Regions from separate parts of the Aquitalea sp. S1-19 genome, predicted to be linked through region 2. Evidence: predicted binding sites of a transcription regulator. Region 2 holds the regulator's gene; the other holds the start of a gene.
The links. Region 2 encodes NrdR, which represses ribonucleotide reductase genes. Its sites were predicted from a motif close to AAANACNATATATNGTNTTT; they were not measured.
Positions count from the first base shown of each region.

Region 1: EGI20_RS01060 (ribonucleoside-diphosphate reductase subunit alpha) is a predicted target of NrdR. The motif match lies at 1,331-1,350, and genes of this name have one in related genera.

Region 1 is NZ_RJTZ01000003.1:59,392-62,803, forward strand. Features, by position in the region: gene EGI20_RS01055 (mechanosensitive ion channel family protein) at 1-938, opposite strand, end outside; gene EGI20_RS01060 (ribonucleoside-diphosphate reductase subunit alpha) at 1,449-3,412, shown strand, end outside.
Region 2 is NZ_RJTZ01000040.1:16,122-19,533, forward strand. Features, by position in the region: gene EGI20_RS08000 (tryptophanase) at 1-1,110, shown strand, start outside; gene nrdR (transcriptional regulator NrdR) at 1,256-1,714, shown strand; gene ribD (bifunctional diaminohydroxyphosphoribosylaminopyrimidine deaminase/5-amino-6-(5-phosphoribosylamino)uracil reductase RibD) at 1,735-2,844, shown strand; gene EGI20_RS08015 (hypothetical protein) at 2,837-3,412, shown strand, end outside.

The DNA.
Region 1 (3,412 bases), on a different contig from region 2:
GTGCGGGTAAAGCAATACACCATAAAGCTGATCGACGACTCGCCGAACTGGTTGAAATACACCAGCAAGGTATCGTTCTGGTCGATGGCCGGATGGGCGCGCAGCATGGCGCGCACCTTGTCCACCACCTCGGCCATACGCCCGGCATCCTCGTAACGCAGGCCGATATTGACCAGAATGCGGCGGTTTTTCATCCGCTGCGGATTGACCACTCCGATGCTGGAAAAGATGGAATTGGGGATATACATCGGCCGGTTGTCGAAAGTCAGGATGCGCGTCAGGCGCCAGCCGATATGCTCGACCGTGCCGTCGATATTGCGGTCGGGCGAGCTGACCCAGTCGCCGACCTTGAACGGCTTGTCAATGAAGATCATCAGGCCGCCAAAGAAATTGGCCAGAATATCCTTGGCGGCAAAACCGACCACCAGACCGCCGGCGCCGCCAAAGGCCAGCAAGCCGGACAGGCTCATACCGAAAGACTGGCCAATCAGCAAGGACACCACCACCAGCGTGATCACCTTGAACAACATGGACAAGGCATTGGCCGTCGTCGTGTCGTAGCCGTTTTCCAGATGCAGGCGCTCGGACGCATCAATAAAACGGAACGCCCCCCATACCACGACCAGCGCCACGGCCACCATACGCAGCGGCCCGATCCATGGAGTCAGGGCCGGCCACAACTCGCGTCCCAATGTCTGCAGCAACAGAGAAAAACCGATGATGGCAATGATCGCCATGATGGCGGGCGAACTGGAACGGATAAACGCGTGCAAAAGCGAGCGGCGCAAGCCCATCTCGCGCTCGGATGAATGGCGGGCGAACAGCACCCACGCCAGTTGGGCCAACAGGGTAAACAACAGTACCAGAGAGACCTCGCCCAGCCAGGGGTGGGTCGCGCTGGTGTGCTCGAGTGTCTGGATAAATTCGGGTGTTTTCATGCATCAGCCAAAAGAATGAACCGCCAGTGGCGGCAGATTTCCCCACTATGCCGCATCGGCCGGCTTTTTGCCGCTCAGGACATGCTGCACCCCGCAGCAAAACACGCAATTTTTAAGTGGGCACTATAGCTTTATTGAAAAATTTCATGATTTTTAATGCAGCATCCAAACCACAACCACAAACTACTACATCTAGTGTGTGTATAGACATGAAACGCTGCATCCTTGTATTTAAAGGGATAGCACCGCACAAAATATCCACACCAGCAAAATGGCGTAAATTTTTTATTTTGCCGCAAGCCATATCTGGCGTGGATCACGCCATTCACGCACTTTGTCAAGACTTGCGAAGCCGCATCTTAGCCACTACCATTTGCGCCATAACAGATAAAAAACAGCATATATAGTATTAGTCCGTGCAACACACCCAAGCCGTGCGATGGACAGCCAACTACCGCACACGGCAAGAAAACATCACAAAATTCAAATAAAACAGGATAAAAATCAAAAATGAAGACTTTTGACGGACAAACCGCCGCCGAACTGGGGCGCGCCGCCGCACCGCAGGCTGACTTCAGCCAGTACAAGACCATCCGTCGCGGCGGTGCCGTAGTGGCGTTCGAACCGGTCAAGATCTCCATCGCCGTCACCAAGGCCTTTCTGGCGGTGCTCGGCCAGCAAGGCGCCGCCTCGGCCAGCATCCGCGACAAGGTCGCCGGCCTGACCGAAATGATCGTCGGCGCGCTGATGCGCAGAAAGCCCGAGGGCGGCGCGATCCATATCGAAGACATCCAGGACCAGGTCGAACTGGCGCTGATGCGCTTTGGCGAACACGACGTCGCCCGCGCCTATGTGCTGTACCGCGAAGAACGCGCCAAGGAGCGCGCCGCGCGTGGCGAGGCGCTGCACCAGATCACCATCAATGTGCAAAAGAAAGACGGCCGCAAGCTGCCGCTGAATATCCCGGCACTGCGCGACACCATCCAGGCTGCCGCCACCGGCCTTGCCGGCATCGACGTCGACGCACTCCTGGCCGAGACGCTGAAAAACATCTACGACGGCGTGTCGGAAGAAGAAGTCGGCAAGTCGGCCATTCTGGCCTCGCGCGCCATGATCGAACTGGACCCGGCCTACGACTACGTCACTGCCCGCCTGCTGCTGGACCAGCTGCGCGGCGAAGTGCTGGGCGAAGCGGTGAGTCAGGACGCGATGGCCGACGCCTACCCGCATGCTTTTGCCAGCGCCATCGCCCAGAATATCCGCGCCGAACTGCTGGACGAGCGTCTGGCCGAATTCGACCTGGCGCGCCTGGGCGCTGCGCTCAAGCCCGAGCGCGATCTGAAATTCGGCTATCTGGGCCTGCAGACGCTGGCCGACCGCTACTTCCTGCATATCGACGGCGTGCGCAGCGAACTGCCGCAGGTCTTTTTCATGCGCGTGGCGATGGGGCTGGCGCTGAACGAAGTCGAGCGCGAAGCGCGCGCCATCGAGTTCTACCAGGTGCTGTCCAGCTTCGACTTCATGAGCTCGACGCCAACGCTGTTCAACGCCGGCAGCCGCCGCAGCCAGCTCTCCAGCTGCTACCTGACCACCATCGCCGACGACCTGGACGGCATCTACGAAGGCATCAAGGAAAACGCCCTGCTGTCCAAGTTTGCCGGCGGTCTGGGCAACGACTGGACGCCGGTGCGCGCGCTGGGTAGCCATATCAAGGGCACCAACGGCAAGAGCCAGGGCGTGGTGCCGTTCCTGAAGGTAGTCAACGACACCGCCGTGGCCGTCAACCAGGGCGGCAAGCGCAAGGGCGCGGTGTGCGCCTATCTGGAAACCTGGCACGCCGACATCGAGGAATTCCTCGAGCTGCGCAAGAACACCGGCGACGACCGCCGCCGCACCCACGACATGAACAGCGCCAACTGGATTCCCGACCTGTTCATGAAGCGGGTAATGGAAGGCGGCGAGTGGTGCCTGTTCAGCCCGTCCGAAGTGCCCGACCTGCACGAGTTGACCGGCGCCGCCTTCGAGGCACGCTACACCGCGTACGAAGCACTGGGGCGCGCCGGCAAGCTGCGCGTATTCAAGAGCCTGCCGGCGCTGGTGCTGTGGCGCAAGATGCTGACCATGCTGTTCGAGACCGGCCACCCGTGGATCACTTTCAAGGACCCGTGCAACCTGCGCAGCCCGCAGCAGCATATGGGCGTGGTGCATAGCTCCAACCTGTGCACCGAGATCACGCTCAACACCAACGATGACGAGATCGCGGTGTGCAATCTGGGCTCGGTCAACCTGGCCGCGCACATGAAGGACGGCGCGCTGGACAGCGACAAGCTCAAGGCCACCATCTCGGTCGCCATGCGCATGCTGGACAACGTGATCGACATCAACTTCTACCCGGTGAAGAAGGCACGCAACGCCAACCTCAAGCACCGTCCGGTCGGCCTGGGCATCATGGGCTATCAGGACTGCCTGCTGCA
Region 2 (3,412 bases):
CACACCATTCCTACGCATCAGGGGCGAGGCGCCGAGCAGATCCTGTTTCCCGAGCTGGTGAAGCGCTGCCGTGGCGCTGCGCCGCTATTCGTGTCCAATTACCACTTCGACACCACCAAGGCGCATGTGGAAATGGCCGGAGGGCGGGCGCTGAACGTGCTCGACGCGCGTGCGTTCGACACCACCACACCTTACGACTGGAAGGGCAACTTCGATCTGGCGCGGCTGGAAGCGGTGCTGGACGAGGCGGGCGACAACGCCGCCGGCCTGATCATCACCATTACCTGCAATAGCGCCGGCGGTCAGCCGATGTCCATGGACAATATCCGTGACGCCAGTGTGCTTGCGCGCTCGCGCGGGGTGCCGGTGGTAATCGATGCGGCGCGTTTTGCCGAGAACGCCTGGTTTATTCGCGAGCGCGACTCTGCCTACCGCGCGGTGGCGATTACCGACATCGTGCGCGAGATGTTCGGTTACGGCGATATGTTCACCATGTCGGCCAAGAAGGACGCGCTGGTGAATATCGGCGGACTGTGTTGCTTTAAAAATGATGTCGACCTGGTCCGTGCGGTGCAGGTGCGCTGCGTGCCGATGGAGGGCTTTGTCACCTATGGCGGACTGGCCGGGCGCGATATGGAGGCGATGGCCATCGGTCTGAAAGAGGGCATGGAGCAGGCGTATCTCGATTACCGTATCGCTCAGGTCGCGTATCTGGGCGAGCGCCTGGCAGCCGGCGGGGTGCCGATCCAGACGCCGACCGGCGGGCATGCGGTGTTTGTCGACGCGAAGAAGATGCTGCCGCATATCCCGGCCGGCCAGTTTCCGGCGCATGCGCTGGCGTGCGAGCTGTATCTGGAGGGCGGTATCCGTGCCGTCGAGATCGGCTCGCTGCTGTTGGGACGCAATCCGGCAAGCAGCGAACAGGAAGCGTCGCCGTTCGAATTGATGCGCCTGACCATCCCGCGCCGCGTCTACACCAACGACCATATGGATTACATCGCCGACTGCCTGATTGATGTGCTGGCGCGTGCGTCCTCGGTGCGCGGGCTGGATTTCGAGTACGAGCCGCCCATTTTGCGTCACTTTACCGCGCGCCTGAAGCCGAACTAACTGGCGAGTGTGCTTTTGCCTGCCCTGCTGCCGCCCTTCATGGGCGGCATTTTGCATGCGGTGTGCAATGCGGGCTGATCCGCATTGGGGCATACCGATATAACTGATAAGATTCGCTTATTGCAATTAAGCGGGTTGTTGAACCATGAAATGTCCATTTTGCGGCCATGCCGACACCCAGGTCATTGATTCGCGCGTGAACGAGGATGGCACCAGCATCCGCCGCCGTCGCCGTTGCCTATTGTGCGAAAAACGCTTCACCACTTTTGAAAATGCCGATGTGCGTATGCCGCAGGTGGTGAAAAGCGGTGGCCATCGTGCCGAATTCGATGTGGCCAAGGTGAGGACCAGTTTTTTGCGCGCGCTGCACAAGCGCCCGGTGCCGACCACGCTGGTGGATGCCGCCATCGACCGCATCTGTCAGCGTCTGTTGCAACTGGGTGAGCGCGAGATCGACTCGCGCGCGATAGGCGAGATGGTGATGAACGAGCTGTCCAAGCTGGACAAGGTGGCTTATGTGCGTTTCGCCTCGGTCTACAAGAGCTTTCAGGATATCTCCGAGTTTACCGATGCCATCAAGGAAATCGAGAAGTCGGCCGAGTAAGTCCGGTCGCAGGAGCTGTCATGTCGTTTAGTGCTGCCGATCATCTGTATATGCAACAGGCCCTGCGTCTGGCTGCGCTGGGGCTGAATACCACCACGCCCAATCCGCGCGTGGGCTGCGTGCTGGTGCGCGATGGAATTGTGGTGGGCGAGGGCTGGCATGTGCGTGCCGGCGAGCCGCATGCCGAGGTATTTGCCTTGCGCGAGGCGGGGGCGCGTGCACGCGGCGCGACCGCCTATGTCACGCTGGAGCCTTGCAGCCATCACGGTCGCACGCCGCCTTGCGCACAGGCCTTGATCGACGCCGGTGTCACGCGTGTGGTGGCGGCTATGGTCGATCCTTATCACGAGGTGGCCGGACGGGGCTTGGCCATGCTGGCTGCGGCCGGCATCGATACCGCCGCCGGTTTGCTGGCCAGCGAAGCTGCTGAGCTTAACAAGGGCTTTGTGTCGCGCGTGAGCCGCGAGCGGCCATGGGTCACGCTCAAGGCCGCAGCCAGTCTGGATGGTAAGACGGCGCTGTTGAACGGGCAAAGCCAGTGGATTACCGGCCCTCAGGCACGCCATGATGTGCAGGCGCTGCGTGCGCGCTCCTGTGCCATTCTCACCGGTAGTGGCACGGTGCTGGCCGATAATCCGCAATTGACGGTCCGCGAGATCGCCACGGCACGCCAGCCCTTGCGGGTGGTGGTCGACGGCGCGCTGCAGACATCGCCTGACGCGCGCATTTACGGGCCGGAGGCGCCGACCCTGCTGGTGACGGCGGTCAGCGACACGGCACGTCATCAGCCATGGCTGGTGCATGGGGTTGAAGTCCTGGCCTTGCCGGGTGTGGGGGGGCGGGTTGATCTTGCCGCCTTGATGACGGCGCTCGCGGCGCGTGGCGTGGGGGAGTTGATGGTCGAAGCCGGGGCCGGTTTGGGCGGTGCCCTGGTTGCGGCGGCTCTGGTCGATGAGCTGGTCTTGTATCTGGCACCTTGCCTGATCGGCGATACGGCGCGCGGCCTGTTTGCCTGGCCTGAGTTGCAAAGCCTGGCGGATAAACAACAACTGACGTGGCGCGATGCGCGCCAGGTGGGGGTGGACATGCGTCTGACGCTGGGCATCAGTGTGAGGGCAAGCGGTGGATAAAACATATCTGGCGGTCGCGCTGCAGGCTTATTTACAGCTTTTGGCCGGCAAGGGGGCGGAGCCTGCCGTGTGCTCGCGCCGACGTGTACTGCTGACGGCATTGAATGCCCGTTTGCAAGGCCTGCCTTTGCAGCCGGATCATTATCGCCAGGCGGTGGATGCATTGCTTGAGCATTGCGAGGCGGCGGAGCATCCGGCCGTACTGGCAACAGCACGCGAGTATTACTATTTCTGGCTGGGTGATGTAGCACGGCTGGCGCGCAAAAATGCGTGCGGCGGCTTTTTTACCACGCTTCATCCGAGCGTTCCCCTGGCCGGCTCGCTATCCGAATTGCAGGCTCAGATGGTGCAAAGCGGCTTTGATGACTTTCCGCCAGCGCTGGAAATCTATCTGGGTGAGCTGTATGAAAATGGTGTCGATGCCCGGCTGCTGGAGCAGTATGAGGCGCTGATCAAGCCTTTGCTATTTCTGCTGCGGGACCAGTTGCATCATGCGGACAGCTACCGCATGGCGGTGGACGGCATGCTGCTGCAGCCGGGAGCACAGGTGTGGCGCGATGATTTTCTG